DNA from 3 places in the Brevibacillus sp. NL20B1 genome. Region 1 is predicted to be linked to each of the others. Evidence: riboswitches for the same ligand, from Rfam matches in the RefSeq annotation. Region 1 holds a riboswitch; each other region holds the start of a gene.
The links. A riboswitch is a leader RNA that binds a small molecule or an ion and turns the genes downstream of it on or off. The one in region 1 is predicted to bind S-adenosylmethionine.
Positions count from the first base shown of each region.

Region 2: another riboswitch for S-adenosylmethionine. It lies ahead of KDN35_RS03400 (sugar ABC transporter substrate-binding protein); the one in region 1 lies ahead of KDN35_RS14945 (pyridoxal phosphate-dependent aminotransferase).
Region 3: another riboswitch for S-adenosylmethionine. It lies ahead of KDN35_RS00350 (aminotransferase class I/II-fold pyridoxal phosphate-dependent enzyme); the one in region 1 lies ahead of KDN35_RS14945 (pyridoxal phosphate-dependent aminotransferase).

Region 1 covers NZ_JAGTPT010000022.1:56,250-65,883, forward strand. The annotation lists gene KDN35_RS14920 (DUF2325 domain-containing protein) at 1-182, opposite strand, end outside; gene KDN35_RS14925 (IMEF encapsulin system ferritin-like cargo protein) at 435-1,049, shown strand; gene KDN35_RS14930 (family 1 encapsulin nanocompartment shell protein) at 1,098-1,946, shown strand; gene KDN35_RS14935 (aminotransferase-like domain-containing protein) at 2,056-3,258, opposite strand; gene KDN35_RS14940 (hypothetical protein) at 3,459-3,929, opposite strand; gene KDN35_RS14945 (pyridoxal phosphate-dependent aminotransferase) at 4,266-5,447, opposite strand; SAM riboswitch class I at 5,551-5,656, opposite strand; gene KDN35_RS14950 (efflux RND transporter periplasmic adaptor subunit) at 5,823-7,055, opposite strand; gene KDN35_RS14955 (efflux RND transporter permease subunit) at 7,069-9,634, opposite strand, start outside.
Region 2 covers NZ_JAGTPT010000003.1:58,511-68,144, forward strand. The annotation lists tRNA gene KDN35_RS03385 (tRNA-Arg) at 1-25, opposite strand, end outside; gene KDN35_RS03390 (ABC transporter permease) at 385-1,392, opposite strand; gene KDN35_RS03395 (sugar ABC transporter ATP-binding protein) at 1,370-2,905, opposite strand; gene KDN35_RS03400 (sugar ABC transporter substrate-binding protein) at 2,937-4,085, opposite strand; SAM riboswitch class I at 4,194-4,312, opposite strand; gene KDN35_RS03405 (VOC family protein) at 4,540-4,968, opposite strand; gene KDN35_RS03410 (hypothetical protein) at 5,160-5,306, opposite strand; gene KDN35_RS03415 (iron-containing alcohol dehydrogenase) at 5,347-6,522, opposite strand; gene KDN35_RS03420 (aldehyde dehydrogenase family protein) at 6,559-8,013, opposite strand; gene KDN35_RS03425 (LacI family DNA-binding transcriptional regulator) at 8,129-9,127, opposite strand; gene KDN35_RS03430 (nucleobase:cation symporter-2 family protein) at 9,413-9,634, opposite strand, start outside.
Region 3 covers NZ_JAGTPT010000001.1:51,345-60,978, reverse strand. The annotation lists gene KDN35_RS00375 (hypothetical protein) at 1-387, opposite strand, end outside; gene KDN35_RS00370 (DinB family protein) at 543-1,019, shown strand; gene KDN35_RS00365 (PhoH family protein) at 1,384-2,715, opposite strand; gene KDN35_RS00360 (YhcN/YlaJ family sporulation lipoprotein) at 2,911-3,519, shown strand; gene KDN35_RS00355 (trans-sulfuration enzyme family protein) at 3,554-4,741, opposite strand; gene KDN35_RS00350 (aminotransferase class I/II-fold pyridoxal phosphate-dependent enzyme) at 4,738-5,904, opposite strand; SAM riboswitch class I at 6,001-6,113, opposite strand; gene KDN35_RS00345 (pyridoxamine 5'-phosphate oxidase family protein) at 6,203-6,661, opposite strand; gene KDN35_RS00340 (DUF5665 domain-containing protein) at 6,812-7,144, shown strand; gene KDN35_RS00335 (hypothetical protein) at 7,148-8,446, opposite strand; gene KDN35_RS00330 (hypothetical protein) at 8,652-8,924, opposite strand; gene KDN35_RS00325 (YlaH-like family protein) at 8,935-9,261, opposite strand; gene KDN35_RS00320 (deoxyribonuclease IV) at 9,265-9,634, opposite strand, start outside.

The DNA.
Region 1 (9,634 bases):
GCCAGATTGTGGTTGACGAAGTCGGTCAGCACCAAAATCATGTGGACGCCGGTCGGGATTTTCACGCCGGTTTGCGAGCTTTTCCGGCCGGTCACGTGATGAATCTCGGTAAATCCTTGATTTTGCAAAAAATCAACGATATTGCCCAGGCGGTCACCGCCGATGACGAGAATGGACGACATGGTAATTCCCTCCTACTTGAATGGTTTGCTGAATCGTTGTATGTTGTGTCTCGCTTGTTTTCTAATTGATAATGAATCTCACTATTATTGATAAATATTATCATTCCCAATTAGCTTTGACAATACTCTCCGAGGTAACATTTTTGTGTCAGCAGAAATACTAAGACCGATCCTGCATTGTTCTTGCCCGGTGCCTTTTTCCAGCGATATGATATAATGAAGAGACACTTACCAGTGAGGAGGTAGCGTTGGGTGCAAGAGATGTCACAACTGCACGCCATATTTACCCGCACCAGCGGCTTTATCGAGCGCTTCATGGGCATCATCCAGCCGATTATCGACGCGGCGCAGGATGAACACACCCGCCTGTACTATCACCACATCTTGGAGGAAGAAGAACAGCGCCTCGGCCGCCTGAACGAGCTGATTCCCTACCTCGACTCCCTCATCGACGGGGACAAGGCGAAACAACTGAGCGATCGGGAGTTTTCCCGCCTGCTTTCCGACATAAATCTGGAACGGTTCGGCCTGCACAACTTCCGCGAACACCTGGAACTCTCCCTGTACGAGTTTCAGGACGAGGAGACGCGCAGTGTCCTGAGCAGCATGCGCGAAGCGACCCAGGAAGATTACCTCCGCGTCAAGGAGATCATTGCCGCGCTGAGCGAACGCTTTTCCGACGACGACCGCCGTCCTGACCTGACCGACCATGACGAGGGGCACGACATTCACCAGGTGGATCACCTGCAGGCTTCCGCGGCCCAAATCGGTTCAGCACACGCCGGAAAAGCACCGGGAGCCGCACATGCCGTTTCCGCCCCGGCAGCCAAAAAAGGATTGACCGTCGGCAGTTTGAAGGGGTTGTAAAAGGCCGTTTCTTCTTCACCATTTTTGAACGAATTGGAGGTAGCAACGATGGACAAGCTCCGCAAGTTTCCCGACTCTCCCTTGACGAAAGACGAGTGGCACCAATTGGACGAGACCGTCGTCGAGATGGCCCGCCGCCAACTGGTCGGACGCCGCTTTATCGATATCTACGGACCGCTTGGCGAAGGCATCCAGACGATTACCAACGACATTTACGAGGAATCCCGCTTCGGGGGCTTAAGCCTGCGCGGCGAATCCCTGGAGCTGACCCAGCCGAGCCGACGGGTCAGCCTGACCATCCCGATCCTGTACAAAGACTTCGTGCTGTACTGGCGCGACGTCGCCCAGGCCCGCACCCTGGGGATGCCGCTGGACATGAGTGCCGCAGCCAATGCGGCCGCAGGATGCGCTCTGATGGAAGACGACCTGATTTTCAACGGCTCCAAGGAGTTTGATCTGCCCGGCCTGATGAACGTCAAGGGGCGCCTCACCCACTTGAAAAGCGACTGGATGGAATCCGGCAACGCATTTGCTGACATCGTCGAGGCCCGCAACAAGCTGTTGAAGATGGGACACAGCGGCCCGTACGCGCTGGTCGTCTCTCCGGAACTGTACTCGCTGCTGCATCGCGTCCACAAGGGGACCAACGTCCTGGAAATCGAGCACATTCGCAATCTGGTGACCGACGGGGTGTACCAATCCCCCACCATCAAGGAACGCACCGGCGTGCTGGTTGCCACCGGCCGGCACAATCTGGACCTGGCGATCGCCGAAGACTTCGACACCGCGTTCCTCGGCGACGAGCAAATGAACAGCTTCTTCCGCGTTTACGAGTGCGTCGTGCTCCGCATCAAGCGGCCGAGCGCCATCTGCACGCTGGAAGAAACGGAGGAATAAGTACGGGGAGGCACTTCCGCCGAAAACAAGAAGAGTCCTCATCACAGAGGACTCTTCTTTCGTATGAGAATCACATCTTTTCAGCTTCCGCTGTTGCACGGTCTGCTGCCTACTGCGTCACAACAGCGGTGTAGGCGGCAATGGCGCTGTCCAGCCGGTCGATGGCCAGCTTGGTATCTTCCCTGTTCAACAGGGTGTAGTTGAGCCGCATCGTGTTCACCTGCGGCTCGGCTGCGTAAAACGGGATGCCCGGTACGAACGCGACGCCTTCCCGCACGGCCTGCGCGAGCAGTTTTTCCGAATGGATGTGTTCCGGCAGCTTCACCCAGAGGAACATGCCTCCCCGCGGCTTGTTCCAGGTAATGCCGCTCCAATTCTTGCTGGCCAGCAGTTGGTGCATCCATTCCATCCGCTCCTGGTAGGCGGCACGGATCTTGCTGATGTGGGCGTCCAGATCGAAGCGGGACAGCAGTTGATGCAGCGCAATCTGGTCAATGGAACTGGAGTGCAGGTCGACGGCCTGTTTCGCTCTGACCATCGTCTGGATTACCTGAGCGTCTCCGATCGCCCAGCCGATCCGCAGCGCCGGCGCCACCGTTTTCGAAAAGGTGCTGGTGTAGACGACCGCCGAACCTTCGGGGTGCTGATCCAGCGAGAAGATGGTCGGATACGGCGCCTCCCCGTCAAACTGAATCTCGCCGTACGGGTCGTCTTCCAGGATCAGGATGTTGTTGTCGCGGCACTGGCGCAAAAGGCCGAGACGCCGTTCCAGACTCCATACCTTGCCGGTCGGGTTGGCAAACGTGGGAATCACATAGGCCATTTTGGGACGGTACTGGGCGATCTTGCGGGCCAGATCCTCCATGTCCACGCCCTCGTCGTCCCCCTCCACCGGAATAGCGCGAATGCCGCGGAACTGAAACAGCTGCAGAGCAGCCAAATAGGTGGGGTTTTCTACCAGCACGACGTCGCCTTCGTCCAGATAGACGCGACAGAGCAAGTCGACGGCCTGCTGGGAGCCGGTGGTAAGCAGCATGTTTTCCACGCCCACGTTCATGTTCTTTTGTTTCATCCGGGATGCCACCCACTCGCGAAGCGGTAGGTACCCGTCCGTCAGACCGTATTGCAGCGATTTCGGCCCTTGACTGAGCGCGCGGTCAAATGCAGCCTTCATTTCTTCGAGCGGAAAAAACTCCTCTGCCGGCAGTCCGCCAGCCAGCGACAGCACCGGGGTCCCCTGTGTCAATTTCAGAATTTCCCGCACGGCCGAGGAGCTCAGTGCGCCAACCGATTGTGAAAAAGCGTACTCCATGTTCCGTTCCCCCTTGATTGAGTTTATCCTTGTTGTATCACTCACGCCGGGAGAAGTCCAATCTATGCTTGCTATAGACGGAATAGGTTTTGGCTATTGTTCTCTTGGACAAGCAAAAAAGGAAGCGTAAACCGCTTCCCGTCTCATTCTCTGGATCGTGTTCGTTTGTATCGCGCGCCAGGGTTCAGGGTTCGGGTTCCCTATGCGATGCGAACCACCCGGGCATTTTCCGTCTGCGGCAGGAATGACAGATCGACGTGTTCGCGCGCCACATCGAAGCCAATGTCTTCAGCAAGCAACAGCGCTTCTTCACGGAACGTCGGCGTGCAGCTTCCTTCGTTCAACTGGCACAGCCGCTTCAAGCGCTTAAGCCGCTCCGCCATCTTCTCCGCGCGCATCACCTCGTTGCGCAGGTCACACACGTTTACGTGCACCGCGTCGGCGATCATGCTGATGTCATTGATATGGACAATGAGCCGCTTGCCCTCCTCCGTGACAAAACCGAGCGAGCAAAACTGTGCGCCGGACATCTCCAACCGTGTGAGCACGGCGTTGGCAAACTCCTCGCCGGACCGCAGGCGAATCAGACCCGCTTCTACGGCGCCGCCTATCTTGCGCTCATTGGAGATGACCGTATACATGTCCGTATATCCGTTGATCTGGTAGCGCATGATACCCTCCTGCCGAACAAACGTGATCATTGAGATCAATTATCATTACCACACCCATCGTATAATGAAAATCATTATCTGTCAATGCTGAGAATGATTTTTACTGAGAATGGATTTTTTTGCATGGGCGCGTCATTCGTGATCGCGCCCGCCGCGCTTTTTTATAGTATTCGCCCGCCCGGTTTTGGACTATGCGGCACTCGCCTATTTTGGGCGGGGCCCATCCCGGACGCGGCACTGCCCCCGGCCTCCGCCTCGCTTCCCAAAAAATCAAACCGCCAGGGCGTTTTGCGAACACACTGGCGGTCAGTTCTCAATCACATGAACGATATATTGCTAGTTGCACGGGGAGAAAATACCCAAACGCTCAATCCGCGCTACTGCTTCCGCCAGCCGCTCTTCGCTGGCCAAAAGCGCTGCGCGCACGTACCCTTCGCCGGTGGGGCCGAAACCTACGCCCGGTGCGACAGCGACATGGGCTTTTTCCAACAGCAAGTCGGCAAATTCGGCAGAGGTAAACCCTTTTGGCACCGGCAGCCAGGTGAAAAACGAGCCCTGCGACGGTGCCGCCTCCCAGCCGATGCGGTGCAGGTTGGAAAACAGCGCGTTGCGCCGGCTTTCGTATACGGTCACCAACTCGCGGACACACTGCTGGGAATCGGTCAGCGCCCGGACCGCCGCCATCTGGATGGCGCCGAACAGGCTGCAGAAGTAGTGGTCCTGGATCAGGTTGATCAGCCGGACCAGTTCCCGGTTGCCGACCATCGCGCCGACGCGCCAGCCGGCCATGTTGTACGTTTTGGACAGCGTGTAAAATTCCACGCCCACTTCTTTGGCTCCAGGCACCTGCAGGAAGCTGACCGGCTTCTTGCCGTCGAAGCTGATCGCTCCGTAGGCGAAGTCGTGACAGACGACGATTTCGTGCTTGCGGGCGAAGCGGACCGTCTCTTCGAAAAATTCGTACGGCGCATTGACCGCGGTCGGGTTGTTGGGGTAGTTCAGGAACATCAGCTTGGCTTTGTCCAGATCCTCTCGAGCCAGCTCGCCGTAGTCCGGCAGGAAACCGTTCGCGGCGCGCAGCGGCATCATCACCATCCGCCCGTCGGCGATGGCCACTCCCGACCAGTAATCGGGATAGCCGGGGTCCGGCACCAGAGCCACATCGCCCGGATTGAGCAATACCTGGCAGATTTCCACCAGTCCGGTCTTGCTGCCGAACAGGATGGCCACTTCCTCTTCCGGGTCCAGATCGACGTCAAACTCCTGCTTGTACCAGTGGGCGACAGCCCGTTTCAGTTCCACACGACCGCTGAACGGCGGGTACTTGTGGTGAACCGGACGGGCAGCATGTTCCTGCAGTTCCTCGACAATGTGCGGCGGCGTCGGCAGATCGGGGTTGCCCTGCCCCAAGTTGATTACGTCATGGCCGGCGGCGATGGCCTTGTTCACTTTCGCCACCAGCGAGGCAAAAAACTGCGTCGGCAGACGGTCAATCATGGCGGACGGTTGGATGCGCATCAGTCTCTCGTTCCTTTCCCTTGGGTAAATCGTGCAGACGTCGGCGGCTAAGCAAAAAGCCCCTTTTCCTGTACAGAAAAAGGGGCAGATCGACATCTCCACGTTCTTATCTGTCAGGAATGCTCCTGCTGGAATTGGCACAGCATCTGCACAGGCAGATCCGCTGCCGGGCTTCATCGGGCCAGTCCCTCCGCCTCTCTTGATAAGGTGATTGCATGCTATTCAGTTTCGTTTGCAGTCTCGTTCCATCCCAGCAGCATCCGGCGGGTCAGCGACCGTGTCGCCCCCCGAAGCGAAGTCCCTGCAGGGCCGCCGCAGCATTCCGACTGTGCTGGTTGGATATCTCTTTCATACTACTTTAGCAAGCGAACAGTGTCAAGATGTCGGCTGGACGTTTACCTTGGCGCCGTCTTTCAGCAGCGTCTGTCCGCGCACGACGATTTGCTCGCCTTCTTTCAGCCCTGCCTTTACCTCCACCAGATCGCTGGATTCGATCCCGGTCTGCACTTCCACTTTTTTCGCCGTGTCTCCCTCCAGCTTGTAGACGAACCGCTTGCCGTTCTCGTCAAAGACGGCCTTGAGCGGCACCACCAGCATGCTGTTGGTTTGCTGATGCGCAAACTGGATGCTGACGACCATGTCCGCCTTTAGCGAAGCGTCCTGCTTGGCCAGGGCAATTTCCACCGGATACGCGCGCAGCGTCTGATCCATCACGGGACTGATCGCGCTCACCGTGCCGTCCAGCTCCTTGGAGATGGCAGAGATTTGAATCTTCACCTTGTCCCCTTTTTTCACTGACGTTACTTCCTCTTCGGAGAGGTTTGCCTTGACGATTAGCGGATCGGTATCCACGATGGTGACCACTGGCGCTTGCGGCGAAGCCATTTCCCCTACCTGGCCGTTGACGGCGGAGACGAAGCCGGAGATCGGGGCGGTCACCGTCGCGTTGGCCAACTGTTCACGCGCGTTTTGCAGCGAGATGCGGGCCTGTTCCACGGATGCCTGAGTGACGGCCACTCCCGTCTGCTTTTCAGCCATCTCCAGCGCTTCCTTGGCGTTGGCATACGCCGTCTTCGCATTGGTGAGGGCCGCCTGTGCCTGTTCCAATTGCTGCGGAGACACCGCTCCCTGTTTGAACAGGTCAGACATGCGCTGGTAGTCGCGTTCCGCGTCCCGCAGCGCCTGTTCGGCCTGCACCAGACCGTTTTTCGCCTGCTGCAGCCCCTGGTCGGAGGCGGCATTACTCTGCTTCAGGTTGGCTACGGCGAGATCGTACGCCGCCTGCGCCTGCTGCACTGCATTCTCCAGATCCGTTTTCTCCAGGCTGAAAAGCACCTGTCCCTGATTGACATACTGCCCCAGTTTTACGTTCAGCTGCACAATCTTGCCGCCCACTTTTGGAGCCAAGGTGACTTCCTTGTTGGGGGCAAGTTTCCCGGTTACCCCCGCGCGCGTCGACACGCTTCCCTTTTTCACTGTATCGACCTGTACCGGCACCGGCTTGTTATCCGTTTGCGTCTGCTGCGTGGCCGCATCCGGAGCCGTACAACCTGCCAGGGCAACTGCCAAGGCCAGCAGCAGCCCAAGACTTCCCTTGTTCATCTTCATACCGTGTAGCCTCCTATCCCAACGTCGGCATTTCCTGGCCGGCCGCTTTTTTCTGCTTGCGTTTTTCTTTGCGATTGCGCCACTTTTGCCCCAGATCGTCAAACCAGGTGTAGACGACCGGAATCAGCACAAGCGTAATCAGTGTGGAGAAACTGAGACCGAAGATGACGACGACAGCCATGGGCGCCATCGATTCGTTCCCGTCCCCGCCGCCAAAGGCAAGCGGCATGATCGCCAGAATCGTCGCAAGTGACGTCATCAGAATCGGACGCAGACGGATCGGCCCCGCCTGAAGGATGGCCTCGTTCCGCTCCACGCCCCGCTTGCGCTGTTGGTTGACGTAGTCGATCAAGACGATCGCGTTGTTGACGACAATCCCGATGAGCAGGATGTACCCGATCAGCGCCGGAACGCTCAGCGGATAGCCGGTCGTAAGCAGGCCCACGACCACGCCGATGAACGTCGGCGGGATGGAGAACATGATGACAAACGGTGTAAACAGGGATTCAAACTGGCTGGCCATCACCATGTAGACCAGCACGATCGACAGAATGATCGCCAGTCCCAGGCTGCCGAACGACTCGGCCATCTCCTTGCTCTGACCGCCGAATTCCAGCGTGTATCCGTCCGGCAGTGACAGGGCGTTCAGCCTGGCCATCACGTCATTGGAAACCGAGTTCAGGTCGCGTCCGACGATATCGCTGCTGATCGTCACTTCCCGCGACTGATTGGAGCGTTTGATCAGCTGCGGCACGTCCTTTTTGACGATCTCGGCGACAGACGACAGGGCGACCTGCGCGCCGCTCGCCGTCGGGATGCGGAGCTGCTGCAGGTAGCTGATGTCGTCCTGATACGACTTGGGCAGCATGATCTTCACGTCAATCTGGTCATCCCCCGTCTGGTAGGTGGTGACCGTCATGCCGTCAAACGCCGTGCGCACGTTGGACAGGACCTGACTGGTGGTCAGCCCGTACAGGCTCGCCTTTTTCGGATCGACCAGCACCTGCACTTCCTGGCGCGTCTCTTCCAGCGAGGTGGTGACGTTGCGCGTGCCCGGCACCTGTTTGATCTCGCCGGCGATGATCGAGCTGATGTCTTCCAGCACGTCGAGGTTATCCCCGCGCAAGCTCACTTCCAGCGGTGCCCCCATCGGGCCGCCCGACTGGTCCAATTCCGTTACCTCAATCTCCGCCCCCGAGATGTCGGCCAGCCGTTCGCGCAGTTGTTCCGTCACCTGCTCGGTGCTGACGGAGCGCTGGTCCTTGGGCACCAGCTTGATTTGCAGCTGCGCCTGGTTGGACATGGCGCTGGCGATGAGCGCCGGGCCGCCGGAGGAGCCGATCGAGGTGTACAGCTGCTCCATTTCCGGCAGATCTTTTACGCGCTGTTCCACTTCGGCGACCACTTTTTCCGTCTCCTGCAGCATGGTGCCGTTCGGCAATTTAATGGAGATGGAAATCTGTCCCTGGTCCATCTTCGGAATAAATTCCGCGCCGACTCCGCCGGTGAGGGCAATTGCGCCGACAAACAAGGCGATCGTCAGGGCAAACACGGTCTTGCGGTGACCAAGCGCCCACTTCAGCAGACGGCCATAGCCGCGCGCGATTTTGTTAAATCCTTTGTTGAACCACATCACCGGATTGAGGCCCCGGTAGTTGGCCACCGCCTCTCCCTCGGTGTGCGGCACTCGTTTCAGCCAGCGGGAACTAAGCATCGGCACCAGCGTCAGCGAAGCCAAAAGCGCGGCGATGTGCGAGTAGACGACCGTCAGCGCCAGCGGGCCAAACAGCTCGGAAGCCAGCCCTTCGACAAATACGATCGGAGCAAATACGGCGATTTGCGCCAGCGCGGAGGCCATCACCGCCGTACCCACTTCCCTGGAACCGAGTCGGGCCGCTTCCATCATGCCCTTGCCCTGCTCCCGATAGCGGAAAATGTTTTCCAGAATCACGACCGCGAAGTCTACCAGGGAACCCAGCCCCAGGGTCAACCCGGCAAGCGAGATCATGTTGATCGTCTGTCCGGTAAAGTACATCAGGCAGAAGGTCGCCACCACGGAGATCGGAATCACGATGGAGACGATCAACATGGAACGGAAGCTGTTCAAAAACAGGAACAGGATGATGATCGAGAACACCCCGCCCAAGAGCGCGTGCTCTCCGACCGTGTAGATGGAATCCTTGATAAACGTGGACGAGTCGAGAATCGTGGTCAGCTTGACGTTGGGAGGCAGCATCTGTTTCAGCGCCTCCAACTCCCGGTTTACCGCGTCTGCCACTTCAATCGTATTACCGCCCGAGGCTTTGGTAATGGTCAGGCCGACGCTGGGCATTCCATTCATGTACGCCTTCTGCGTCACGTCTTTGTACGTCTCGTTGACCGTCGCCAGGTTTTTCAGCGCGATGCTGCCGTTCTGCACATGAATCGGCGTCTCGCCAATGTCGGTAACGGTATCGTATTCGCCATCGACCCGGATGCTCAGCTTGGTGTCGCCTTGGCGAATCACACCGGACGAACCGGACACGTTGGTAGCCATCAAAGCCTGCTGGATCTGGTCAATGCCGATCCCGTAAGCGGCC
Region 2 (9,634 bases), on a different contig from region 1:
CTCTATCCAGCTGAGCTAAGGGCACGTATCTGTTTGTTGTTTCGCACCGTGGCGACAATTCAATACTATACAGGGGAGACAAGAAAAAATCAACCCGTATTTTTTTCCATTCACAAATTTTTTTCGCAAGCTCCCGGAAAAGGCAGGCGCACAGCGGACAAACACAGCCAGCGTGCCCGAAAAAGACAGGCGGATATGCCGGCGGGAAGTCAGCGGGCGTAAACCGGGCGTATGGCCGTATCGCCGCCCTCGTCCGACATGACGGCCATCGCGCCTTTTTCCGATCAAACAAAGCGGGAAACTACTGCTTCAGTCACTCGGCGGTCGCTTTCGCAAAAACAGAAAGCTCACTAACCCGACAGCAGCAGTCCATCGGCTGCCCGCCTATTTTTTCAGCCTGGGCAGATAGGTAAGCGTCAGCGCTCCTGCCAGCACCAGCCCCTTGACGATGTCCTGGGCGTAATACGGCACGTTCATCATCGTCAACCCGTTCATCAGCACGCCCATCAGGATGGCGCCGCAAAAGGTGCCGAACGCGTTGGGCTTGCCCTGCCCGAAGATGGAAAACCCGATAAACGCAGCAGCCACGGCGTCCATCAACAGCGGCGATCCGGCCATCACCTGGCCGGTGCCGATCCGCGCCGTCAGCACGATCCCCCCGATGGAGGCGAACAGCGCCGACAGCATGTAGGCCAGCGTGCGGTACTTGTTGACCGGTACGCCGGAGAGGCGGGCCGCTTCCAGATTGCCGCCGGTGACGTACAGCATCCGTCCGAAACGGGTGTAGTTGAGAAACACGTGCACGCCGACGACGGCCAGCGCCATCAGGATGACCGGGACGGGAATGCCCCATATTTCCCCCTGGCCGATGAAGAGAAACGACGGAATGATGATGCCGGGAGCGGACGAGCCGTCGGCCATCGGCATGTTGTTGTAGATGGAAAAGCCCTGCGTGTAGCTGAGGTGAATGCCCTGAAAGACGTACAGCGACACGAGCGTCGCCAGGATGTCGGGAATCCGCACCTTGACCACCAACAGCGCGTTGATCAGCCCGATCACCAGACCGGCCAGGAGCGGAACAACCACCGCCACCAGCAGTTCCTGCCGGTACCACACCATGAGCGAGGCGGAGAGCACCGTCGCCACGCTGACCGTCGAACCGACGGACAGGTCAAAGCCGCCCACGATCAGGGAAAAGGTAACCCCGATTGCCACCAGCGTCACGATGGAAATGGAACGCAGGATGTCCACCAGATTGGCGTAGCTGAGAAAGTTTTCGTTGACGATGCTGAAAAACACGATCACGGCCAGAATGGCCAGGAGCGCACCGTACCGCTGCGCCAGCGACCCCCGCGTCTGTTTTGTTTTTTCACCCTGCAGCACTGCTTCCATGATGATTCCCTCCACTCATGTAATACATCACCGTCTCGGCCGTGATCCGTCCTGTCGTCCATTCGCTCCGGCTCCACTCGGCGGCGGTCCGTCCGTTTTCCAGCACGATCAGCCGATCGGCCAGCGCCAGTGTTTCGTCAATCTCGCTGGAAAAGTACAAGACGCCTCTGCCCTCGTCCGCGAGTTCCTTAATCAAGCGGAAAATCTCCTGCTTGGCGCCGATGTCCACGCCCTTGGTCGGCTCGTCGAAGAGGAACACGCTGGCCGTGGTCAACAGCCACTTGCCGATCGCCACTTTCTGCTGATTGCCGCCGGACAGGCTGCCCGTCGGCTGATCCAGCCCGGCCGTCTTGATGCCCAGCCGCTCCACGAGGGATTGGGCCGCCTCGCGCTCCGCCTTGTCCGAGAGAAAGCCTCCGCGCGTAAACGCCTTCAGGTGGGCCAGTGTCAGGTTGTGCTTCACCGGCTCCTCCACCAGGATGCCCTGCAGCCGCCGCTCTTCGGGAATCAGCGCGATGCCGTTTTGAATCGCCTCACCAGGATGGCGGAGGCGCAGAGTCTTCCCTCTCAGCCGGATCTCGCCGCCGTCCAGCCGGTCGGCGCCGAACAGGGCACGGGACACCTCCGTCTTGCCGGCGCCCACCAGTCCCACCACCGCGACGATCTCCCCCTGCCGCAGCTGAACGTCAAACCGCTTCACCTTGTGGCCGATCCGCAGCTCTCTCGCTTCCAGCAACACCTCGCCTGCCCGTCTGCATCTCTCGTCTGCCTGATTGGCTTCGCGGCGGCCCAGCATCGCCGCCACCGCCTCTTCCGGACTGGTCTGTTCCGTCCGCTTTTCCCACACCCGGCTGCCGTCCCGCAGCACAGTGATGCGATCAGCGATGGCAAACACCTCCGGCAGCCGGTGGGAGATGTAGACAATCCCCAGCCCTGCCGCCTTCAAGCTGGCAATCAGCTCAAACAGCGCCGCCGCTTCCGTCAGGCTGAGCGGCGCGGTCGGTTCGTCAAAGATGACGAAGCGGACATCCTGGGCCACAGCCCGGGCCAGCAGCACCAACTGTTTCTCCGCCAGCGTCAGCTCCTCCGCCTTTGCCTTCAGCGGCAGGGAAAAACCGCACCGGCTGAGTATCTGTTGGGCCCGCTCCACCGTACGCTTCGGCGAATGCCACCAGGCGCCGGCGGAGACAGTATGGTCCAGAAGTATGTTTTCCGCGACGCTCAGGGAGGGAATCAGCCCCGTGTCCACTTCCTGCTGCACGAGGTGGATACCGGCCCGCTTGGCATCCCGCGGTCCGCTGACGGCCAGCTCACGGCCGTCGATCAGAATGCTGCCGGCCGTCGCCTGCTCTGCGCCGGAGAGAATTTTCATCAGCGTGCTTTTGCCCGCTCCGTTGGCTCCGAGGATGGCGTGCACCTCCCCGCTGCGCACGGTGAAATCCACTCCGCGCAGGGCGTACACCCCGCCGTACTGCTTGACGATCCCCTTCATTTCCAAAACAGAGGCCGTCATCTCGCATCCCTCCCTGATCTGTCCATTTCGGTCACTTGTGCTTTGCCTCCAGCGCAGCCATCCACGGCGAGATGGCGGCGTCGCTTCGACCCCATCCGCTCACGTATTGCGTCAGGTCGGACATGTTGACCGGTTGGTCCGGCAGTTTGTCCTGGCTGACCAGATGCGGATCGAGCGAGAAGTACTTGGGCGTGTGTTCGCCGGCGATCTTTTGGTAGAGGAAGCGGCTCTGCACCCGTCCGATGTCCGCCGGATCAGTCGCCGCCGACGCTTTCCACGGGCTGTTCGGCTCCTGGATGAGCTGCAAGTCCTCGTCGGACAGGTCGATGCCGAACACCTTGATCTCCGTCCGTCCCGCCGCCTTGATCGCCCGTGTGGCCCCTTTGGCAAATTCGTCCCACGGCGCCCATACGGCGGCAATGTCGCCTTTGTTGGGGAACTTTTTCAGGATTGCATCCATCTGCGCCTGGGTGTCCAGCGCCGTATTCGGCGTGGCCGAACCGAAGCGGGCGATCTCCTTGATGTTGGGGTAGCGCTTGAGAAAAATCTCGTAGACGCGGTTGCGCTTTTCCATCGGCGCAAAACCGCCCACCCAGATGTAGACGATGTTGCCTTTCCCGTCGATGGATTGGGCCAGATTTTTCAGCCCCTGCCAGGCCAGGCTGTAGTCGTCCTGGTCAATTACAGTGACGCCTTCCACCTGGTCCAGGTCGTTGTCAAACGCGACGACGGGAATCCCCGCCTTGACCGCCCGCTCCACCCCCGGCTGCAGCGCTTCCGCACGGCCGTGGTTGATCAGGATGCCGTCCACTTTTTGGTTGATCGCGGTGTCCAGGTGGGCCGCCATTTTGCCCAAATCGCCGTCCGCGTTGTAGACGACCAGCTCGCCGCCGAATTTGCTCACCTGCTCTTTGACTCCTTGCAGGTACTGGGCAGAAAACGTTCCGATGGAAAACTCGCTGACCAGAGCGATTTTCAACGGTTTGTCCACTGCCGCCGGAATAGCTGCCTGAGTTGCCGCCGCCGGTGATGCGCCCGGCTGCTGCGGCGCGTCCGCCGGCTGTGATGACGGTGACGTGGCAGACTGGGCAGACGGCGCCGGCGGCTGTTCATTGGTGCAGCCCGTCAGCAAAAGAGCAGCGACGAGACTGGCAGACATCCATTTGTTGATCGTTTTCATCTGGTACATCCCCCTCATGAGTGCGTAAAAAATAATGACATGGACGGAAAAACCGAAAAAACAAACGCCTCTTTTCCTTGAGAAAAGAGGCGCGGTTTGCTCGCTCACCTCTCATCTCTCAGGATAATTCCTGCAGGAGTTAGCACCGTGCCGCAAGAGCAGCATGCTCTTGACAGTCGGTTGCCGGGCGTCATCGGGCCAGTCCCTCAGCCTGCTCTGGATAAGAAGGCATGTGTAATTCCAAGTTTTCCACTATGCTTTTTAATATTGATGACATCATACATCGAAGCGGGATGTGCCGTCAATCCCGTTTTTCGATCGCTTCTCCAAAAAATTCACAACTGTCAGCATCTTCCGCTGACAGTTTTCAATCGACGAACAGCGAAGGTTGGGCAGGCGTAAAACGCCAAGGAAAACGGCTCTGCTGCAATCAACGCGAGCAGAGCTGTTTTCGTTACTGTTGTTTCCCCTCCGTGTTGATTTGGAAGGTCACGCCAAACTTGTCCGTTACAATCCCATAGGCCGGGCTAAAGAACGTCTCTTGCAGCGGCATGTTCACCTGACCGTCCTGCTTCAAGGCTTCATAGATTCGTGTCGCTTTTTCCTTGTCGTCCGTCGAGATACAGATGGTGATTTGACTGCCGCTCTGATGGGGTTGGCCCGGAGACGTATCGGAAAACATGAGGTCCGACTCGCCGACCCTTATCATGGCATGCGACACGCGGTCCTTTGCCTCTTCCGGCAGGGGAAATTCCGGGTTTTCCGGCATCTCGCCAAACGTTTGGTAAAACAGGATTTTGGCATCCAGTGCTTGTTCGTAAAAGTGAATGGCTTCCTTGGCATTTCCGTCCATGATCAGATAGGGGATCAAGCGCAGTGTCATCAGGAATCAGCTCCTTGGATTTTCATTCTGCCCGCCGCAAAAATCCGTACGGGCCACAGATTGACACGTATTAAAGCAAGCCATACTCTCTATTATTTCCGATTCTCTGATTTGAAAACGAATCCAGTGTCAATGATCGTGTTGTTTACAGGAAGGAAAATGAAGCATGGCTTGAAACAAGCGAGATTTTGCTAGATCCCCCACTCTTTTTTCAGCAAATAAATCAGTTCTGCTTCCCGCTCGTCGTTCTTCTTCTGCAAAAATTCCTTTGTCCATTGATAAAAACCGTGTCCGTTTTTCTGGCCGTATTTGCCTTCGTCCACCAAACGGCGCATCATACCGAGAGAGGCCGAGTCGGTGCTGAGGTCGGGAAACAAATTATTCCAAAAACAGTTTGCCGGCGAACGATTCACGGTAAATGGTTTCGATGTCCGCAGCCGTCAGCCAGCGTGGATTATTGTTCAGCAGTCTGTCGATTTTGCTTGCTTCTGCTGCCAAGGCCGGAATGTCTTCTTCTGTCACGCCAACATCTCTGATGCTGGCGGGAATGCCCACGTCGCAAGACAGTTTGGCGATGGCGTGGACCGCCTGCATTGCTGCATCGCGAAGCGACAACCCGTCTACGTTTTCTCCCATCGCCCTGGCCACTTCCGCAAATTTGGGAATATTCGAAACTACATTGTACTTCATGACGTAGGGGAGCAGCAAGGAGTTTGCCACCCCGTGGGGCACTTTGAATTTGCCTCCCAGCGGATAGGCCAGCGCATGGACGGCTCCTACCCCGGCGTTGCCCAGCGAAATGCCGGCGAGCAGACTTCCCATCGCCATGTCTTCGCGCGCTTTGAGGTCATGTCCCTGATACACGGCTTGGCGAAGGGAACGGGAAACCAGTTTGATCGCGTGCAGGGCAATCGCGTCCGTCAGTTCATTTGCCCGAATCGCCGTATAGGACTCCACCGCATGAACAAACGCGTCCATCCCCGTCGCGGCCGTGACGGATGGAGGCACCGTCACCGTTAGTTCCGGATCGACGATGGCCACATCCGGGAGCAGGTACGGTGAGACAATTCCCTTTTTCACCTGGTCGCGCGTGTCCGTAAAAATGGCGTTGCAGGTAACTTCCGACCCGGTTCCGGAAGTGGTCGGCACGAGGATGAAGGGCACGCCCTTGATCGCCACCTTGTCAATGCCCACCAGGTCGCGCACATCGCCCGTGTTGGTCATCATAATGGACAAGGCCTTGGTCACATCCAGCACGCTACCGCCCCCGATCCCGACAAACACGTCATAGCCCCGACCCCTGACCTGGGAGGCAAGCTGCTCCAGATTTTCAAACGGAGGCTCCTGCATGATTTCATCAATCACGTGAACGGGCAGGCCTGCTTGCGTCAGCGGGGTTACGGCCTTGTCGACCAGACCTGTTTGCTTCAATACCTTGTCGGTCAAGACCAAAACCTTTGTTGCCCCCAGCTTCTTTGCCTTCTCCCCAATGTGTGCAATCGAGCCGATTCCCGTCACGAGTTCAGTCGGTGTTCGAAACACGCTAATGCTCATCGTCCATTCCTCTCCTATCCCGCACATATTTTCCGTCTACAGCAGCTTCACACCGATAAATTTCACTTCGGTCATATCCTCAACGGCGTATTTCACGCCTTCTTTACCGATCCCGCTCCGTTTTACGCCACCGTATGGATAGTTGTCCTGGCGAACGGTTGACACTTCGTTAATCCACACCCCGCCGGTTTCCAGCTCGTCGGCCAGGCGAAAGGCACGATTGATATCCGACGTGAAAACGCCTGCCTGCAGGCCGTAGTCGGAAGCGTTCGCGAGTGATACCGCTTCTTCTTCCGTGTCAAACGGGATGACGACAACGACAGGGCCAAATACTTCCTGACATACGACTTTCATGTCCGGCTTGACATCCACCAGAACGGTGGGATGGTAAATGGATCCTTCCCGCTTGCCGCCGGTGAGCACTTTCGCACCGTTTTCGACCGCTTCCTGCACCCATTGTTCCACGCGTACGGCCGCCTCTTCCGTAATCAGCGGACCTACATCTGTTGTTTCCTCGGCCGGATTCCCTACGCGCAGGCTCGCCACCCGCGGCACAAGCCGATCGAGAAACGTCTGGTACAGCGTCCTTTGCACATAGATGCGCTGCACTGAGATGCACGCTTGGCCGGCATAGGCAAACCCGCCCGTCACGATGCTGGAAATCGCTGCGTCCAGGTTGGCGTCCTCGAAGACCAGATTGGGCGAATTCGAGCCCAGCTCCAGGGTTACTTTTTTGTTGCCGGCCAGTTGTTTGATTTTATAGCCGACCGGCCCGCTTCCCGTGAAGGTCACCTTCTTTACCAGCGGGTGGGTGACAAGCGGTTCCCCCAGATCGGGACCGGTGCCCATCACGACATGCAACGCCCCTTTCGGCAGCCCTGCCTGTAGCAGCAGCCTGGCGAGTTTCAGCGCGGACAGCGGCGTTTTTTCGGCCGGCTTTATGACCACGGTGCAGCCTGCTGCGATGGCCGGGGCCACCTTGTGCAAAACGAGATTCAGCGGGAAATTGAACGGCGTTATGGCGGCGACCACCCCAACCGGATAGCGGCGGGCAAATCCGATTCGGTTTTCTCCGCCGACCGCACTGTCCATTTTGATGAGTTCGCCGTCGTTGGCCTTGGCCACGTCGGCAGCGAAGCGCAGTACCTGCACCGCACGTCCCACCTCTCCCCGCGCATCGCGGATCGGCTTGCCCGCTTCACGAGACAGGAGGTGAGCAAAATCCTCCCGCTGCGCCTCGAGGGCATCGGCAGCTTTCCGCAAAATCTCGGACCGCTGGTGCGCGGGCATTTTTTTCATGGTTTGCTGAAAGACCCGGTGGGCGGTTTGGATGGCCTGTTCCAGATCTTCTCTCGTCGCAAAGTCCACAACTCCTATCAGTTCGCCATTGTACGGACTGCGAACCTCGTGCCGAATCCGGCCGCCCCCGGTAACCTCGTTGCCGTCGATGAGAGAGCCGACGTGCATGACGGTGATCTCGCTTTGATTCATCTCCACCACTCCTCCTGCGGGTCGTTACACCTTTTGATCCAATGCTGATTCTTTCTTGAATCGCCCCTATGAATACGTATTCATAAACATCGAAAAAGAGGTGTCCCGGCCATGGCTACTTGCGGCGGGCAGTCGTCTTGCGAACAATCAGCTCGGGCTGCAGCACAATCTGTCGCAGCTGTTTCGGGCGCTCCCCTTGCTGAATCATCTCGATCAGGTTTTCGGCTGCGATCTCCCCCATCTTGAATTTGTGATGACCGATACTTGTCAATTGGATGGCGCGATGGGAGGAAATCTTGATGTCATCAATCCCGACCAGACTTACGTCATCCGGGATGGACAGCCCCATCGACATGATCGTATCCATGCAGGCCAACGCCATGGTATCGGTCGCACAGATGATCGCCGTGGGCGGTTCGTCCAGGTTCATCAACCTCCAGGTGATTTTTTCCACCTCGGCTGACGTCGTGTTCGTAACAAACACAAGCTGCGGATCGATCTCGATGCCGGCTTCTTCCATCGCTTTTTTGAACCCTGTTTCCCGTTCAAGAAAGGTAGAGATCGTGGGTTCGCCCGTAATGTAGGCAATCCTTTCATGTCCCAGGTCCAACAGATGCTTGGTAATCATTTCGCCTGCCCGCGTGTTGTCCAGAACGACGTAGTTCCCACCGTTTCTCGGGCGGCGGTTGAAAAACATGTACGGGATGCCGGACTGCTCGATCTCGTGAAACAGGGGATCGTCCAGCAGGATGGATGACATCAGGATGCCGTCCACCTTGTTTCCCATCACGGTGTTCACAATGTCTTTCAGCTTTGCCTCGCCCTCAAAGTACACCATGGTTTTGTAGCCGTGTTTGGTCGCCAGGTTGATAATGGAGTCGGTGGTTTCCACGAAGAAGCCGTTTTTGAGCGTACCGGAAATCAAGGCGATGGTTTTCGTGCTGTTCGTCACCAGGCTCCTGGCGATGAGATTGGGCTGATAGCGCAGGGTTTCCATCGCCTGCAGCACCTTTTTTCTCGTCTCGGGCTTCACGCTTTTCGCGTTGTTCAGTACGCGGGAAACGGTGGCTTGGGACACCCCCGCCAATTTTGCAACATCTTTGGAAGAGATCATGGAACGTTACCTCGAATGTATACGTATTCATTGGTAGAGAATAGTATACCGCCTGTTTGGTAATCTGTCCATATTCAAACGTCGTTGGAGATATAGTACGCGGACGCTGCCAACTTCTTGGCTGGTCGTCAAGAGAGCGAGCGGGCCCTATCACCACCCATGCCCCACGGACTTTGTCTACAAGCAAAGGGGACTGTCTGCACAGTCCCCTCTTTGACTACAGTCCAACAGGTTATTCATCTAATGTAAAAAGTCCGTGGACGGGCGGAGGAGGATTCCTTTTCCCTACGCCTCTGTAACGGTACCCGTATGCACCGGCGTTGATTGTTTTTGTGTTTGCCGGCTGTGCACGAGCAGAATGTTCAGCACGACAGCCGTGATCGAACCGGTGACAATGCCGTTTTGCAGAATCATTTTCGCCATCGTCGGCAGTTGATCAAACATCTGCGGGACGGCAGCGGACCCAAGCCCGACGGCAATGCTGCAGGCGGCAATCAGCAGGTTCTC
Region 3 (9,634 bases), on a different contig from region 1:
GTTTTGTTTCCACCCTTCCAGAATCTTCAAGACGGAGGCAAACAACGGCGATCCAAAGACAGCGACAATCCCCCAGATCCAGGTGCCCACTTTCCACGGATTGTCGACAAAGGCGGATGGCGCCCCGACGAGAATCAGCGCGGGATCAAGGCCGAGCAGTGCGAAAATGACGCCTGCGGACACGACGGAGATGATCAGATTGCAAAACTTTTTGTAATGTGTCAGCCGAGCGGCGTGGTTGTGGTCTTCCAACCGGTCTTGTTCGGCCTCGTAATCAGTGGCGAGGAAGGGTACCACCGACTTGACTGCTTCCGTCACCCCGGCGGCCGCGCTGGACACCGCCGTGATGTAAATCATAAAGGAAATGGATGAATCCAGACTGACCATGTCTACTCCCCCCTCATTCATGTGTATGGGGGATAAGCCCGACGCATGACCTTCGATGAAACCGTCTCGATGTGCCATCATTGGCAGGTGTTTGCCCGCCGAAAGCGAATACAATCACACGTATGGCAAAATTTAGGGAAAGGTGGTAGTCACCCGTGCACGATTACGCGTTTGTCTGGAAGCAGTACGATCTGGTTCGCGGCATCACTCTGGCGGTATTGAAGGATCTGCCCACAGAGCAGGCGGATATCGTTCCGGAAGGATTTTCCAACAACATCCGCTGGAATCTGGGACATATTCTGACCGTTCAGGAAAGCTGTATGTACGGTCTCGAATTTACACACCTGCCTGCCTCGTACAAAACGCTGTTCGGACCGGGCACGAAACCGGCGGACTGGCAGGGAGAGGTGCCATCCCTGTCCACGTTGGCCGAACAGTTGGAAGAGCAAAAGGAGCGAATCAAGCGAACCTTCCGTGAACGGCTCAACCAGGAATTGCCGCAGCCGTTCGTCTTGCGAAACACGCAGATGACCACACTGGGCGAGATGTTCGTTTTTTCGCTCTTTCACGAGGGGATGCACATCAGTACAATCAACACACTGAAAAAGGCGCTGGCCATAACGCATTCATAAACCCCTTTTGCCCGGCTCTTGCAGCCCGGGCTTTTTTCTTTTCCCGAAGTTCCCCTTCTCAAATCATCCGCCCCGTCCAATCGGCCGCTGTAAGCTGAAAAATGAAAAACCGCTCCAACAAGGAGCGGTTGTGTCGAGCCCTTCTGCTCTGGGGTACTACCGGTTATTCTCTTTGGCACGTCAGCCTCCATCCATAGAGTCTGTTACCTAAAGAGCTCGGGTTCCGCCACTTTGACCAAGATCGACTGCATGATCATAAATAACCACGCTTTTTCGCCTCCCAAGAAGGCTTGTCGCCGTTGATCCATCAATCATCGGGCTCGACGTTTTACAGTATGCGCTGATTTTTGGTTTCTATGCATCCCTACAGCAGATCGGCCGCCAACTGCGCCAGCACGCTGCGTTCCCCTTTTTCCAGCTTGATATGGCCCGCCAGCTTTTGCGTCTTGAACATCTCCACCACGTAGGTCAGTCCGTTGTTGCTCTCGTCCAGATAGGGGTGGTCGATCTGCTCCGGGTCTCCCATGAGCACAATTTTTGACCCTTCGCCGACCCGGGTCAGGATCGTCTTCACCTCGTGTTTGGTCAAGTTCTGCGCCTCGTCGATAATGATGAACTGACCGGGAATGGAGCGTCCGCGAATGTACGTCAGTGCCTCCACCTGGATGCTTCCCATGCCGGCGAGGATCTTGTCCAGATCACCCGGGTGCTTGGTATTAAACAAATATTCCAAATTATCGTAAATCGGCTGCATCCACGGCCGCAGTTTCTCTTCCTTTTCCCCGGGGAGAAAGCCAATATCTTTTCCCAGTGGGACAATGGGTCTGGCCACCAGCAGCTTCTTGTACGTCTGCAGGTCCTCGATCTGCAACAGCCCCGCCGCCAGCGCCAGGAGTGTTTTGCCGGTACCAGCCTTGCCCGTCATGGTGACAAGCGGAATCTCCTCCCGCAGCAGCAGTTCCATGGCCATGCGCTGCTGCACGTTGCGGGCGCGAATGCCCCAGACCGGATCGTCGCTCGTCACCAACATCTCCAGCGTCCTGCCTTCTGCGTCCACTTTGCCGATCGCGGAGATCGAGGGATTGATCTCGTCTTTTAAAATCAGGAACTGGTGCGGAAAAAACCGGGTATTGGGAAAACAGGCTGACAGGTTCAGCTTGCGGGAGGCGTAGTACGTTTGAATGATGTGGGAAGCCACTGTCAGCTTTTCGCAACCAGCATAAATACTGGAGTGCTCGACGACGCGGTCGGACAGGAAATCTTCCGCTTTCAGGCCGAGCGCGTCCGCCTTTACCCGCATCAGGGCATCTTTGCTGACGAGAATGACGGGACGAGGGCTTGGGGACAGGTTTTCCTCTTCCTGCAGATTTAGCGCTACGGCCAAAATCCGGTTGTCGTTTGTAAATTCTGTAAATTGCTTCTGCAGCTTGTGAAGCGATGAGTGATTCAACTCTACGCGAAACAGACCGCCTGTCTCCAGCGTAATGCCCTGATGCAGATGGCCCAGTTCGCGAAAACTGTCCAACAATCTCGACACGTAACGGGCATTACGGCCAATTTCATCCATATAGCGCTTTTTGGAATCAATTTCTTCCAATACCACGGCGGGTAGGACGATCTCATTGTCCGCAAAGGAGAACATCGCCCGCGGATCTTGCAGGAGTACGTTGGTGTCCAGTACGTAGATTTTCTTCAAAGTCTCGCCTCCTATTACCCATCTTCTCTATTATATGCAGTTGGGGACCGGATGCTCTGCTGTCCGAACGCGATGTATTACAGTGTATGACAAGGGGTGGACGGATAGACGAGAGGCAGAAGAATGAAAACGGGGCAGGCAGAACACAATACGACTAACCATCACCTGTACCGCAGCAATCCAGGGAAAGGAAGTATGACCGTGAAACGGACAGCGATCTATGTACTGAGCGTCAGCCTGCTCCTCTCCGCCTGCATGACGAACAACAAGCCTCCGGCCAACCAGGCGGCTCCGCAGCCCGGCCAAACTGTGCCGGAAACGCAGCGCGTCCAGCAAACCGCCCCGTCCCCAACCTACAACCAGTCGCCGCAGGCAACCGCTGAACGGCTGGTGCGCCTGGCCACGCGGGTGAAAAACGTCAATGACGCGACGGCGGTGGTCCTGGGCAAGTGGGCGGTCGTCGGCATTGATGTCAACGCCCATCTGGATCGGCCGGAAGTGGGCGTGATCAAATACTCGGTGGCGGAAGCGCTGAAAGAAGACCCCCAAGGGGCGAACGCCATCGTCACGGCCGACCCCGACATCGTGCAGCGGCTGCGGGAAATGGCTGCTGACATCCAACGCGGTCGTCCCGTGACCGGCTTGGCCGAAGAACTGGCGGACATCGTCGGGAGGCTCATGCCGCAGCTGCCGCGCGACGTGCAAAAACGGGAAGAGACGCCAACCAGGGAAAACGAACAGCGGATCAACAAAAGCGGCAACTCCAAACCGCAGGGAAATGAAAAAATCCCGGTGAACCGCTGACCATCGTCCGAAACAATACAGGCATTTTCCGGGCTTACGCCCAGGAAAATGCCTGTTTGTCGTCTGCCGCCTGCTCTGCGGGTCCAAGCGCGTCCAATGCCTGCTCCAGGTCTTGAAGCAGGTCGACAGCGTCCTCCAGGCCCGCGGAGAGACGGATCAGTCCGTCCGTAATTCCACGCCGCTTACGCTCTGCGGGCGGCATGGCGGCATGGGACATCATCGCCGGATAGGAAAGAATCGTTTCGACCGCACCCAGACTGACGGCGACAATCGGCAGCTTGACGCGGTCAAACAGCGCTTTGGCCCGCTCGCGGCTGCCCACGTCAAAGGAGAGTACCGCCCCGTGTCCGCTCGCCTGCCGGTTTTGCAGGTCATGACCGTCGTGTTCCGGCAATCCGGTGTAGTAGACGCGGCTGACCGCCGGGTGTGTGGAAAGCCAGTGGGCCAGCTTTTCCGCCGTCTGCGTGCTGACGTCCAGACGCGCTTTCAAGGACTTCAAGCCGCGCAGCACCAGCCAGGAATCCTGCACGCCGAGGATCGCTCCCATGCCGTTTTGGATCATGTAGAGCTGCTCACCCAATGCCGCCTCCTTGGTCACGGCCAACCCGGCCACGACGTCACTGTGGCCGCCGATGAACTTGGTCGCGCTGTGGATCACCACGTCCGCGCCCAGCTCCAGAGGCCGCTGATAGTACGGCGTCATAAACGTATTGTCCACGATCACCAGCAGTCCCCGCTGTTTCGCCAGCGCGCAGACAGCGGCGATGTCCGTCACTTTCAGCGTCGGGTTGGACGGAGTTTCCAGGTAGATGCCCTTGGTCTCGGGACGGATGGCTGCTTCCACCTGCTCCAACGACGTGGTATCGACAAAGCTGACGGCGATCCCCATGCGGGACAGAACATTGGTCAAGAAGCGGTAGGTGCCGCCGTATACGTCCTCCGCCACCACGACGTGATCTCCGGCGGAGAACAGCATGAACACACTGGAGATGGCCGCCATACCGGAAGCAAAGGCGAATCCGCGCTCGCCTCCCTCCAAAACGGCGATTGCCTCTTCCAACGCATGCCGTGTGGGATTGCCCGAACGGGCGTAATCGTAAACGACGGGCCGGTCCAGATCAGCCTGGTGAAAGGTGGACGCCTGATAAATGGGCACCGAGGCCGCCCCTGTCACCGGGTCGATACAACTGGTGCCGTGCAGCAGTTTGGTGGCAAACTTCATCGTACGCTCCCTCCCGTCAGTGAGAGACTTGCATCCAGAGCCTGACACACGTCAGCGATCAGGTCGTCGGGATGTTCGATCCCGACCGACAGCCGCAGCAGCCGGTCGCACACACCCACGTACTCGCGAATCTCTTGCGGGATGTCGGCATGCGTCTGCGTCGCCGGATAGGTGCACAGCGACTCCACGCCGCCCAGGCTTTCCGCAAACGATATGATCCGTAAGCTCTCCAGAAACGGCGCCACCTGTTCAGCCGAGCGCAGGCGGAACGAAACCATCCCGCTGAACCCGCTGGCCTGCCTGCACTGCACCTCATAACCGGGATGCTCCGGCAAACCGGGATAATAAACGTCCGTCACGGCAGGGTGTTCCCGCAATGTCTTTACAATCGCCAAGGCATTTGCCTGATGGCGTTCCATTCGCAGAGCCAGCGTCTTCATCCCCCGCAGCAGCAGCCAACAGTCCTGCGGCCCCAGCACCGCTCCGATCGAATTGTGCAAAAACCGGATTTTTTCGGACAACTCTTCACCCTTTGTGACGATCAATCCAGCGAGGACGTCGTTGTGGCCGCCGAGGTATTTGGTCGCGCTGTGCAGCACCAGGTCAGCCCCCAACTCCAGCGGCCGCTGACAGTACGGCGTCATGAACGTGTTGTCCACAATGGTCAACAGCCCGTTTCGCTTGGCCACCTCTGCCACCGCCGCGATGTCGGTGATCTGCATCAGGGGATTGGTCGGCGTTTCCACAAAAACAGCCCGCGTCTCCGGGCGGATTGCTTCTTCCAGATTCTTCACGTCACGCAGGTCGACATAGCTGAAGCGAAGTCCGTAACGTGAGAGCACCTGCTCGAACAACCGGTACGTCCCGCCGTACAGATCGAGCGATACGACCAGGTGATCTCCCTGGGAGAACAGTCCCATGACCGTATGTATCGCGGCCATGCCGGAAGCACAGGCAAACCCGGCGTCTCCCCCTTCCGCTTCGGCAATCGTCTGCTCCAGCACGGTCCGGGTCGGGTTGGCTGTGCGCGTGTAATCGTACCCCGTGCTCTGCCCGAGGGCGGGATGGCGATACGCGGTGGCGTTGTAAACGGGAAAGCTGATTGCGCCGGTCCGCTCGTCTTTGGCGACGCCCGCCTGCACCAATTTTGTCTCCAGATGCATATGGATCTCTCCCTCCAACAAAATGACCGAGGGCATTAAAAAAAGCCCTCTTTTCTCTGAAAAGAAGGCTTTGTTTACGCGTACGTAAGCAAATCCTTCTCATCTTTCAGAGCGTTACACTCTGCAGGAATTAGCACCAGTATCCCCTTGTACAGGTGATTGGTTGCCGGGCATCATCGGGCCAGTCCCTCCGCCTCTCTGGATAAGAAGTTTGCTATGCAATTTGCAATTGGTTGACCTTATACTACCGAAATCGGCAGTACCTGTCAACCTGTTTTTCATTATGCTGGTAACCCGATCACGTTGCGTTTTTCAATGCGGTCATCACCTGGTTGTCCAGTTTGCTGGCCGCATTTTTGTCGTACGTCTTTTCATATTGGGGCTCGACCGAGATGCGGGAGCCGTAGAACATCACGTCGCGAACGGCCTCGATGGCCACTTCCACCATCGCCAGCTTCAGCGGGACATTCTCCATCCGTTCCGTCTTGATCGTCGCCCTGCCGTTGATGGCATAGGAGGAACCGGCCCCGATCAAGTGCAGCACGACCTGCGGTTCCTTGGCAATGTTGGCCAAAATACGAGAGCGGTTGTCTACGGCGAAACGGATCAACTGCGGCGTCGGCGCAAACGTCCAGGAAAGGGAACTGAGCGACGGAGCGCCGGACTCGTGGTCAATCGTTCCGAGTGTGACAAAACGCTCCTGCTGCAAAAGCGCGAACAGTTCCTCCGAAAGCGTTTGGGAAACGGTTTCAGCCATTCCGATGCCTCCTTGAAAAGGGAATGTACGTCTATTGTACCTACCCGCCTGGCGATAGGCAAACCTTTCCGTCCAACACCTTGCTTCTCACCCGTTTTTTTCCTACACTGATACGTAACGGGAACGAATGCAAGACAGGAGGAGAGCCGCATGCCCCCATCCCCCACCGACCGCTTGCTGGCCAAGATCGACAAGCTGCTGGCAGAGCTGCAGGAAGTGCGCAAACTGAACGAACGGATGGACAAAATCGCCCTCTTTCTGGAGGATATCCGCCTCGCCGACGTGATTCAAAATTATACAGCCCCGAGCAAGCTGCTGTGGATCAACTTCCTCGCAGGTCTTGCCCGAGGCCTGGGATTGACGATCGGTACGGCCATCGTCCTGGTGCTGCTCGGCTCTTTTCTCAGCCAGTTCCTGTCCGTCCCGATTATCGGCGATTACATCCGCCAATTGATCGATTACGTGCAGGCCTATCGACAGTAAGCCTTATTTGTGATCGTCGTCATCACCGTGCTTTTTCCCATTGCCGTTGCCTTTCGGTCCCTTATCCTTGTCTTTCCCCTTGTCTTTGCCTTTTTCATCGTCATCGCCGTTGACCGGCTTGTTGTGCGGGATGTCGGCTTTGGCCACAAGTTTGCCGTCCAGGTACAGCTCGAGGTGGACTGCTTTCGCGCTGTACGAGCGATCGTGGTACTTCAGCTTCGCCTCAAACCGGCCGTCTTTCACTTTCACCTCGTGCTTTTTGCCGTCCGGCGCCACGACGTACAGCTTCACCTTGCCCTTGCCGTTCAGGCCGTCAATGCTTCCTTTCACGCGAACCTGTTTTTCCTTGGCATTGATCGTTGCGGTTCCCTCGATGCGGTAGCTGTGCGGCTTGTCAGCGTCGTTGATTACCTTCAGCTCCACGGATTCGGAATCGATTTTCTTGCCGTCTTTGTAAGCTGCGATCAACACCTTGCCTTTGCCGGCCTGTACGTCCTTCAGGCTGACAGAGAAAGAGCCGACGCCTTGCCACAGTTTTTTCACGTTCGCTTCTTTGGATTTGCCGTTGTACGTGACGATCACCTTGTCCGCTTCCTGGCTGATGATGCCGTTTACTTTCAGTTCCTGTTTCTTCTCATCCAACAGAGCCAAGGTGTGAATCAGCACGTCGGCCTGCACGACAGTTCCCGTGTTTACCTGCACCTTGCGGGTGTCCACCAGCTTGTCGTCCACGTACGCCTTGACTGTCGCGTACTGCGGCGTGGCGCTTACGATCGCCGTAAAGCTGACCGTGAAGGTATCCTCCGCGGTGGGAATCACTTCGATCGTGCCGCCGTTTGGCTTTTCGACGACTACTTTGGTCACATGTTCCGACACTTTCCCTTTCAGGTACGTAATTGTGTCGCGGGTCTCCGGTTTCACGCTGATGAAACCTTGTTCATCGACGTCAAAACGGACTTCCAGGTAGATGTCGGCGTAGTGTTCGCGGTAGACGCGCTCCCACTCTTCCGGATGTTCCTCGATGTACGTCCGCAATTTGGCGTCCAGCCCGATCTCTTTTACGACCAGATACAGGTGGTCGGCCTGCGTTTTCAACAGCATGTTCAGCGTCGCCGGATCGTTTGCCGCCAACTCTTTCAGATTGTATCGGGTGACGTGTTTGCTTTCATCGTTCATGACAACTTTGGTGCTGTTTGTTGCGGGTACGGGGGTGCTCGCATCTGCCAGGAGCGGAGTCACTCCCCCGATGATCGCCGCGGCAGTCACGACTGCCAATACGGGCTTGGTTCCTATTTTCTTCATGCTGCCTTCTCCTCTCTATGTAGTTCCTGCCCTGGACACCCTAACAGACGACAGGTTTCCTGCAAAGGTTGCAGTTACGACCAAAAACGGGGGATGCCGAGACCAGATTGGGACAAACGACACAAAAAAACCCCGCCTCTGGCGGAGACGGGGATAATGCCGAAGTCCCAACCGTTCTTTCGTTCGGCGGAGCCTCATGCCGGTTCTACTCGTTATACCGGGGTTCGTTTTCGATTGCAGCCAAAAGCGATTCCGCTTCCTCCGAGGGATAGCGGCGTTCCCAGACTTCGTCGGGGAAGACGCAGCGAACCACGTACCAGTCCCCTTCGCGGCGATACTCGCATTCCGATGCCTGGTGGTCCTCTCTCAGGATGTCCGCGAAAAATGCTGCCGTATCCAGAGCGGACCGGTCATCCGGCCGCGCGTCGGCGACGATTTGAATCTGCAGCCAGTTGTAGAGCGCATCCTCCCGCTTCACGACGGTTCCCTCACTTCCCGCTGCGTTCTCCCGGCTTGTTCCGCATCTTGACGATCACCAGAATGGCAACGGCGACCAAAAGTGCGCTTTTCACCGGGAGCTGCACGTCCAGAATGGCAAAAATCAATGCGCCGATAAAGAGCAGCACATACAACAGGAGCGTTTTCAGAATCGGCATGCGCCAGCGGGTGGCAAACCCGAGATAGTACACGATGATCAACTCGACAAAAATGATCCAGGTGCGGTAGTGGTCCGCCCACAAGCGGAAGCTGTCGTACGCCGACAGCTGGTCCGGTGCGGCTGGTGAATAGGTGGAGGCAAGCTCAAACCACTCCATGCGTCACCCCTCCTGCCCCGCAGCGTCCAGGCCCTCGCGGCGCAGTTCGTGCAGGTACACCATCTCGTCTGCGTACTCCCGTTCGTCTTCCACTGGGGTTTCCAATACAACAGGCAGGTGCTGGAGTTTGTCGCTCACCAGGAATTTGGCCAGCGCTTCACTGCCAATCTCCCCTTTGCCGATTTTTTCGTGGCGGTCTTTCCGGCTGGCAAAAGGGGCCTTGCTGTCGTTGAAGTGGATCGCCACCAGGTGCTCCAGATAGCCTGTCCGCTCCATCTCTTCCAGCAGGTCGTCAAACGTCTCTCCTCTCCACTGCCCGGCGGCAAAGGCGTGGCACGTGTCAAAGCAGAACCCGATTTTCTCGGGGAAACGG